Regions from separate parts of the Pseudomonas berkeleyensis genome, predicted to be linked through region 1. Evidence: riboswitches for the same ligand, from Rfam matches in the RefSeq annotation. Region 1 holds a riboswitch; each other region holds the start of a gene.
The links. A riboswitch is a leader RNA that binds a small molecule or an ion and turns the genes downstream of it on or off. The one in region 1 is predicted to bind cobalamin.

Region 2: it holds a riboswitch for cobalamin, as region 1 does, so the genes downstream of both, cobO (cob(I)yrinic acid a,c-diamide adenosyltransferase) here and HS968_RS25830 (TonB-dependent receptor) in region 1, are expected to answer to the same signal.
Region 3: it holds a riboswitch for cobalamin, as region 1 does, so the genes downstream of both, HS968_RS21210 (energy-coupling factor ABC transporter permease) here and HS968_RS25830 (TonB-dependent receptor) in region 1, are expected to answer to the same signal.
Region 4: it holds a riboswitch for cobalamin, as region 1 does, so the genes downstream of both, HS968_RS21845 (TonB-dependent receptor plug domain-containing protein) here and HS968_RS25830 (TonB-dependent receptor) in region 1, are expected to answer to the same signal.

Annotation. Positions count from the first base shown of each region.
Region 1 is NZ_CP059139.1:5,560,126-5,562,319, reverse strand. Features, by position in the region: gene HS968_RS25835 ((2Fe-2S) ferredoxin domain-containing protein) at 1-540, shown strand, start outside; cobalamin riboswitch at 642-835, shown strand; gene HS968_RS25830 (TonB-dependent receptor) at 1,100-2,194, shown strand, end outside.
Region 2 is NZ_CP059139.1:2,235,646-2,237,839, reverse strand. Features, by position in the region: gene HS968_RS10505 (cobyrinate a,c-diamide synthase) at 1-248, opposite strand, end outside; gene cobO (cob(I)yrinic acid a,c-diamide adenosyltransferase) at 248-859, opposite strand; cobalamin riboswitch at 1,052-1,261, opposite strand; gene HS968_RS10495 (hypothetical protein) at 1,295-1,615, opposite strand; gene HS968_RS10490 (C40 family peptidase) at 1,622-2,146, opposite strand.
Region 3 is NZ_CP059139.1:4,579,991-4,582,184, forward strand. Features, by position in the region: gene HS968_RS21205 (hypothetical protein) at 1-566, shown strand, start outside; gene HS968_RS21210 (energy-coupling factor ABC transporter permease) at 576-1,256, opposite strand; cobalamin riboswitch at 1,309-1,511, opposite strand; gene HS968_RS21215 (PaaI family thioesterase) at 1,564-1,995, opposite strand; gene HS968_RS21220 (acyl-CoA dehydrogenase family protein) at 2,009-2,194, opposite strand, start outside.
Region 4 is NZ_CP059139.1:4,717,083-4,719,276, forward strand. Features, by position in the region: gene dxs (1-deoxy-D-xylulose-5-phosphate synthase) at 1-929, shown strand, start outside; cobalamin riboswitch at 1,002-1,207, shown strand; gene HS968_RS21845 (TonB-dependent receptor plug domain-containing protein) at 1,293-2,194, shown strand, end outside.

The sequences.
Region 1 (2,194 bases):
CCGCGACCGTTGCTGGTGGTCGATCTGGAACCGCGCGCCGATGCCGCGCATCGCGACTGGCTGCGCGAGCGTATCGCCGAGCGCGGCGACGGGGCCGAGGTGTTCGTGGTCTGCACGGCGCTGGAGGACACCTGGCTCGATGGTCTGGGCGCGTTGCTGGCGCATCGTCAGGCGCATCTTCCCTGCAGCGACGTGCCGCCCGTGCCGGCGCACCACGCCTGGTCGCAGATTCCGCCACACGCGCAACGCCTGCTGCTGTGCAACGGCCCACGCTGCACGCGCAAGGGCGCACTGGGCCTGTGGAAAACCCTGCGTCAGCGACTCAAGGCCGCCGGCAAGCTGGAGTGCGAGGGCGGGGTGCACATCACCCGCAGCCAGTGCCAGTTCCCCTGCGACCTGGGGCCGACCGCGAGCCTTTATCCACAGGGCGAGTGGTACGGGATCAAGGATGAAGCGGCAGTGATTCGCCTAGTCGACGAACGCCTGGTGGTGGGCAGGGCGCTGCCGGAGTTGCGCATCGACGAGCAGGGCAACAATTAGCAACCCGGATTACGCCTGCGGCGAATCCAGGCTATGAGCAATCGCCGCTAAAGCGCCTCCCACAATTGCCCCGTGCCTTGACTTGAGCGGAGTCGGATGGTCATATCCGCCCCGCTTCAGGTGTCTCACGCCGCCGTGCGTGAGGTGAAACGGGAAGTCGGTTGAAGTCCGACGCTGCCCCCGCAACGGTAAGCGAGCGACCGCATCGAAACGCCACTGTGCGCCACGCGCATGGGAAGGCGATGCGTTCATGACCCTCGCAAGCCCGGAGACCGGCCTGGAGTCGTTTGTGTCTGGCAACCCGCGGTGGGCGGGCGTTGACTCCAGCAGGGCGCCCCCGTGCCTCTGTCTGCTGTTGCGCATTTCCATCGGATTGCCGTGCCTTTTCCCTGACGATGGAACACTCATGGCGCGCCATTTCCGTTTCAAACAATCCTTCCAGGCCGTTTCGGCTGCAGCACCCGTTCGCCTGCCTTCCCGGCTGCGAAGATCGATAATGTTATGTTATAACACTAACATTTCATCTCTCGATTCTCCGCGCAACAACGGAAGTTCTGCCGTGCGAAACCCTGTCCTTCACTGCACCTGGCCACTGGCTCTGCTGCTCAGCGGCCTGGTCATGGCCAACGAAGCCGTCGATCTGCCCGAACTCACCATCCAGGCCAAGACCGCCGAGGAGGGTGCTACCGACCTGCATACCCCGACCGTCGCCGGTTCGCGCCTGGGTCTTACGGCCCTGCAAACCCCGGCCAGCAGCACCAGCCTCAGCGGCGCGGAGGTGCGCGAACGCAACAACCGCAGCGTGCAGGATGCGGTGACGCGTACGGCGGGTATCAGCGATATCGGCGCGCCCGGTAACGGTGGCACGGCGCTGTCGGCGCGCGGTTTCACCGGTCATGCCTCGGTGATGACGTTGTTCGATGGCATCCGCATGTACACCGGCATGGGCACCGTGTCGTTCCCGCACGATCCCTGGATGGTCGAGCGTATCGACGTGCTGCGTGGCCCGGCCTCGGTGCTGTACGGCGAAGGCGCCACGGGCGCGGTGGTCAACGTGCTGGCGAAGAAGCCCTTCGAGGGCGAAATCAAAAACCATGTGCGCTTCGGCTACGGCTCGTTCGACCGCAATCAGCAGGCGCTGGATAGTGGCGGTTCGCTGAGCGACACCCTGAGTTACCGCCTCAATCTCAACCGTGAGGCCAGCCATGGCTGGGCCGATCGCGACGATTCGCAGAACCTGGGCCTGAGCGCTGCGTTGCGCTGGCAAGCCAACGATGACCTGGCATTCACCCTGGCTCACGATCAGGGCAAGCTGCAGCCCGGTAGTTACTTCGGTACTCCGCTGGTCGATGGCAAGTTGCGCGACAGCCTGCGCGAGAAAAACTACAACGTGCGCAACGCCGAGATCGCCTACCACGAGCAGTGGACGCGACTGACCACCGACTGGACGCTTTCCGATCAGGTCAGCGCCAGCAACCAGCTTTACTACCTCAAAGCGCGCCGCTACTGGCGTAACGCCGAGAACTTCACCTGGGACGCCGCTCAGGGTCAGCTCAACCGCCGCGAACATCTGGAGATCAAGCACGGTCAGGAACAGATCGGCGACCGCCAGACGTTCACCTTCAACCATTCGTTGTTTGGCCTGGCTAGCCGC
Region 2 (2,194 bases), 2.3 Mb from region 1:
CCCGCGGCCTGCCACAACAGCCGGCGGCTCTCCGCTTCACCCACCATGGCCAGATCGAGCTGGTACACCGGCGCGCCGCTGGCACGGGCGTGGATCATCGGATCGAGGAAGTCCGGGCCGCACTTGAACACCCGCACCCGGCGCCCCTGACGCGTATGCAGGCGCGCCAGCGCGGCGGTGACGGTGGTCTTGCCCTGGCCCGAAGCCGGCGCGGCAATCAGCAGCGCCGGACAGTGACGTGCTTCCATCAGAATTCGATGCCCTTCTGCGCCTTCACCCCGGCCTTGAACGCATGCTTGACCAGGCTCATCTCGGTGACCGTGTCGGCCGCCTCGATCATCCCCGGCAAGGCGCCCCGCCCCGTCACCACCACGTGCTGCAGCAGCGGCCGCGCTTCGATATCGGCCAACACCGCATCCAGTTCGAGATAGCCATGCTTGAGGGCGATGTTCAGTTCATCCAGCACCACCAGGCCGATGGACTCATCGCCAAGCAAGCGTCTGGCAATGGCCCAGGCTTCCTGCGCCTTGGCGATATCACGCTGGCGATCCTGGGTTTCCCAGGTGAAGCCCTCGCCCATCACGTGATAGCTGACTTCCTCGGGAAAGCGGCGGAAGAAGGTTTCCTCGCCGGTGCTGGCCGCGCCCTTGATGAACTGCACCACACCGACCTTGATGCCATGACCGAGGGCACGCGCGACCATACCGAAGGCGCTGCTGCTCTTGCCCTTGCCATTGCCGCTGTGCACCAGCAACAGGCCGTATTCGTCCTGAGCCTGGGCGATCTTCTCGTCGATCAGGGCTTTCTTGCGCTGCATGCGCGCCTTGTGGCGGGCATCGCGCTCGGTGGACTCGCTCATGCTGTGCTCCTGTACGTCAGGCACCCGCGCCGCCTGTTGATCGATAAACAGTGCGAACGGCAATGAGCAAGAAGGTTGCGATGATCCGCATATCCTCACCCAGGCGCCAATGGCTGGTCAGGCGAGCGGAAGACAGAAAACACGAACGCCCCGACCAAACCGGAGCGTTAGCCGGACAGCGCCCTCCGCGATGCCGTGAAATTGCGACAGGCCGGTCTCCGGGCTCGTGAGCGAACCAAAGGTTCGACGCCGCGCCTTCCCGTGCAAATACACAGTGGCTTTGAGCAGCGTTTGACTCACCTACCGTTGCGGGGGCAGCGCCGGCATTCGAACCGGCTTCCCTGTTTCACCCCTCGGCCGTCATTCGCAGCGACTCGGGGCACCTGAAGCAAGGCGCGCAGGGTAGAGGCTGGCAGCCCTACCCGTCAACGCCGCTCAGTGCCTGGGCATGAACCCAGGCGGTTTGCTCGCCAACCAATCGACGAAAGTCCGCAAACGCTCATCACTCAGCAGCGCCTCGCGACTGTTGTAAGTCAGCGCCAGCTCCTTTTCGCTGAACAGGCGGTGAATCTGGTTATGACAGGCACGACAGACCCAAAGCGTGGCGGTAATGCGCTCATGACGAGCGAAGCGTTTCTGCACATACACCTTGTCGTGCAGCGCCTTGGGAATCAGGTGATGACGGGTCAGTGCGACAGGCCGCGCGCACAGCTCACATGCCTCGGGCTGAGGCGGCAGGCGAATGGGCTCGCTCATGAAGGGTCAGGGGTTACGAGCGAGCTCTGGAGTGATGACTCGTTTGGCATCGAGGTAGACACGCTGCCAGTAGACGTTATCGAGGCTGTCCAGGCGCACGGTACCGCCACTGGACGGGGCATGGACGAAACGCCCCTCGCCGACATAGATGCCGGCATGACTGACGGCGCGACCGCCATTGGTGGCAAAAAACACCAGATCACCACTCTGCAAGGCATCGCGCCGAACATCCGGAGTACGCATAGCGCTCAGCTCACGGGTCGAACGTGGCAGGCTGATACCGGCCGCATCGCGGTAGACGTAGCCGATCAGGCCACTGCAGTCGAACCCCCCTTCCGGGGTATTACCGCCATAACGATAGGGCGTACCGACCAGACCGAGGGCGCGAAACAAGACATCTTCGGCGCCGCCCTGATAGGACGAAGAAGAGACTGGAGGACTGTAGGTAGGCTGAGGAGAGGGAGCACGACTGCTACAGGCACTCAGCAGCAGAACGAGGGAGATAAGGGCGACACGGGTCGTGACGGGCATAAGCGAGGCGATCCTGAGCCTGAATGCGCTCTACTCTGCCGTCTACAG
Region 3 (2,194 bases), 980 kb from region 1:
AGAATCAGACCCTACGCCTGAATCTGAAGGGCCACTACGATGGACAGGTGCTGCGCGCCGAGATCAGCGATCCACAGTCCGGCCTGCTGCTGGCCAACATGAACGCCACCTATGCCAACGCCATGCTCAACACCAGCATTGCAGCTCGCAACCCACGCAATGGCGAGGTACTGGAACGTCAGGCGCTATTCCAGCGCGAAGCAGCAGCAATGCCGTCCGCAGCAGGCGTTCAGGATTCGGCACTGGTCGGCACTTGGGTACACGAGAAGATCATCAATAGCGGCGGCGCCAATTTCGCCTCGTTCAACACCGTGATAACCCTGCAGTTGAACGCCGATGGCAGCGTCACGCAGTGGAGCCGCTCGGCCGGCGGCGGCAGCGACTGGAGCTACGACAGCCCTGGCGAGGTGCAGTACAGCGGCCACTGGCGCAGCCAGGACGGCATGCTGATGGTGCGCCTGGCAGGCGCCGCCGATTATCAACCCGCCGCCTACTACCGCTTCAGCGACCAGTACCTGGTCACCGAGAGCAATACCGGCAAGATGATCTGGCAGCGCCGCCGCTAAGCGACTGGGTCAGGCTGCCTGGTGCAGGCGCACGTTGAACAGCGGCCCCTGGCTGAAGCGCGACAACGCCTTGGCACCGGCCAGCACGCCCAGGTCGATAAGCGGCTCGATCAGGATCACGCTCATGTAGGCCAGGCCGAAGCTGCCCACGGCTGCCAGGTTTTCGCTGGAGAAACCGTGACCGTAGAAGGCCCAGAACGCGACCCAAGCGACGATGCCACCCTGGTAGGCAGTCGACAGCGCCAGTGCCTGCTTGTAGGAAAGATCGACGTAGGCGGTACCCGGCGCAACGATGCGCTTGGCCAGCAGGCTGATGCCCCACAACGGGATAAGCAGCGTGGTGACGTTCATGCCGTACTGCGGCAGGTCGAACTGAGCGAATAGCAGCCCCTGCAGCAGCAAACCAGCCGCCAGACCGATGGCTGCTGCACCGGCACCGAACAGCAACAACAGGGTAGAACCGAGGATCAGATGCACCTCGGAAACACCCACCGGGTGATGCGGGAAGACTTCGAAGAAGCAGAACACCAGGGCGGTGGTCAGCAGGCTGCGCAACACCAGGGCGGCGACACCGCCGTTGTTGCGTACGCTGTCCAGGGCGAGTTTGGCGGTCAGACCGAAAGCGGTGACGGCCGTTGCGTAGCTGAGGAGGATCTTGGCGCCTTCGACGACACCGGGTTCGATATGCATGCGAGTTCCTTGTTCGCGCCCACCGCGCGACGATTCGGATGAAGGTTGGGCGAAACGCCCGTTGTCGATGGCAGGTCTCCTGGCTCACGGCTTGGCACTCCGCCCGCCTTCCCGACCGGAGTCAGTGGCATGAGGGCATCGTTCGCCGCTTACAGTTGCGGGGGCAGCCAGGGCATTGGCGAGATTCGCCGCACCCTGTTCCCTTTTCATCCGCGCCACATGCGTGCACGCAGAACCATCGAGCGCAAGATTACTCGCCTGCCCTGCTAAAAAACAGCGTGCCAGACAATCCGCTTTCAGCCCTCGTTCAGGCCGGCAACGTCACCACCGCCATGGTCACCGAAGCCTTGCTGTACAGGCGCTTCTGGCCGCCCTCCTCGCCGAACACCTCGGCCTCGACCACCGTGGCCTGGCGCCCGGCCTTGAGTACTTCGGCGCGGCAGAACAGGCGTGCACTGCGCGCCGGACGCAGCAGGTTGACCTTGAACTCCAGGGTCAGCACCGTCTGCCCCTCGGCCACCAGCGTCGCAGCGGCGGCACCGGCAGCATGATCGGCCAGAGTGGTCTGCACACCAGCATGGATGAAACCGTTCTGCTGCAGGTGGCGGAGCTGGATATCCAGCTCCGCCTCGACCCAACCCGGGCCGCAGTCGGTGGCGCGAATGCCCAGGTCATTGATGAAGTTGGCATCGGCGAAGCCTCGCTCGACCAACTCCCGATAACGCGGATGGGCGTGCATGGCGAACCTCCGATCAGGCCAGGTGAGGCGTGCTGCGTGCCAGCAGTGCCTCGACGTCGACACCACGCGGCAAGGTGCCGTAGACCCGGCCACGGCCCTCCAGGCGGCTGGCGATAAAGGCATCGGAGACGGTGGCGTTGCCCGCCTCCAGCAGCAGCTTGGCCTGCAGCGCCACGGCCATATCCTCGGTGAGCTGGCG
Region 4 (2,194 bases), 840 kb from region 1:
CTTCCGGCCCGAAATACTCCAACGTGTTCGGCCAGTGGCTGTGCGACATGGCCGAGCAGGACGCGCGCCTGGTCGGTATCACTCCGGCAATGAAGGAAGGCTCGGATCTGGTGGCGTTCAGCGAGCGCTTCCCCGAGCGTTACTTCGACGTGGCGATTGCCGAGCAGCATGCCGTCACCCTCGCCGCCGGCATGGCCTGCGAAGGTGCCAAGCCGGTGGTGGCGATCTACTCAACCTTCCTCCAGCGCGCCTATGACCAGCTGATCCACGACGTCGCCGTGCAGCACCTCGACGTGCTGTTCGCCATCGACCGCGCCGGCCTGGTTGGCGAAGACGGCCCGACCCACGCCGGCAGCTTCGACCTCTCCTACCTGCGCTGCATCCCCGGCATGCTGGTGATGACGCCGAGCGACGAGAACGAGATGCGCCGCATGCTCACTACCGGCCACCTGTTCGACGGCCCGGCAGCGGTGCGCTACCCGCGCGGCAGCGGCCCCAATGCGCCGCTCGATGCAGGCCTCGAACCGCTGGAGATCGGCAAGGCCGTGGTACGCCGCCAGGGCAATGGCGTCGCCCTGCTGGCCTTCGGCGTGCAACTGGCCGAAGCCCTGCGCGTAGGCGAAACGCTGGACGCCACGGTGGTCGACATGCGCTTCGTCAAACCGCTGGACGAAGCACTGCTGCGCGAGCTGGCCGGCAACCACGAACTGCTGGTGACCATCGAGGAAAACGCGGTGATGGGCGGTGCCGGCAGCGCGGTCAGCGAATTCTTCGCCGCCGAGAACCGCCAGGTGCCGATGCTGCACCTGGGTCTACCGGACTACTACGTCGAGCACGCCAAACCGAGCCAGATGCTTGCCGAGTGCGGTCTCGACGAAGCCGGCATCGAACGCGCGGTGCGTCAACGCCTGAGCCTGCTGCAGGCCTGAGCATGAGCCTGGCTCATCGCCGGATGAGCCAGGCTTGCTTGTCATTCATAGCTGCGCGCACTAAGGTTCGCCCACTTCATGTTCCGCCTGGGTGCGCTGCGCAAGCGGCGTGAAACGGGAAGTCGGTGCGCTCGTCATGAGCAATCCCGGCGCTGCCCCCGCAACGGTAATCGACTGCAAGCGCTGAGCTTGCGCCACGTCCAAACGGCCACTGGGGCAACCTGGGAAGGCGGACGTGGGTCGAGAGCCCGGAGACCGGCCAAGGCGGTGCGACTGGTGTTGCGGAGGGCAGCACGGTCAAGCGCCGCCCTGCGCGCTTGCTCCTGCCCTCCTCGAACGTCTGCCGACCTTTGAGGAAAGAGAATGAAACTATCCCGTCTAGCCCTGGCCATTACTCTGGCGCCCTGCGCCGCACTCGCTGAAACCGTCCCTTCGCTCGATCAGGCACTGAAACTGTCCGACACGGTCATCAGCGCCAACCGCGAAGTACAGCTGCGCAGCAAAAGCAGTGTCGCTACCAGCGTGTTCACCCGCGAAGACATCGAACGCCTGCAACCCTCCAGCGTCATCGACCTACTGAACCGTGTACCCGGCGTACAGGTCACCAGTTCCGGCGGCCGTGGCAGCCTCTCCAGCCTGTTCATCCGCGGCACCAAGACAGCACAGAACGTCGTACTAGTCGACGGTCAACGGATTTCCGATGCGTCCAGCGGCAGCCATTTCCTCGAACACCTCAGCATCCACCAGATCGAACGGGTGGAAGTCCTGCGCGGCTCGCGGGCAACCCTCTACGGCGCCGACGCCATCGGCGGTGTCGTACAAATTTTCACCCGCCGCGCCAGTGCTGGACAACGCCAGGCCAGTCTTAGTCTGGGCTACGGCAGCCGTGGTACCTGGGAACGTGCGGCCAGCCTGGCCCTAGCCAACGAAAGTACCCGTTTCAATCTCAGTAGCAGCTCCTCGGATACCCACGGTATCGACCGCAGCACCCACGCCTCGACCTACGACAACGATCACGATGCCTACCGCAAGAACGGCCTGAGCCTGAACCTCGCCCACGACCTCAACGACGATCTGCAGCTCGGTCTGAGCCTGCTGGAGCAAAGCGGCGAGGTCGAGTTCGACAACGAGCCACTCTTTGGTCTGCACCCCTACAGTGACTTCCGTATCAGCAGCCAGTCGTTCTACGCTGATGCGCGCCTGGCCGAACAATGGAAAAGTCGTCTGGAACTCGGCCACAGCGAGAACCGTTACAAGACCCGCGC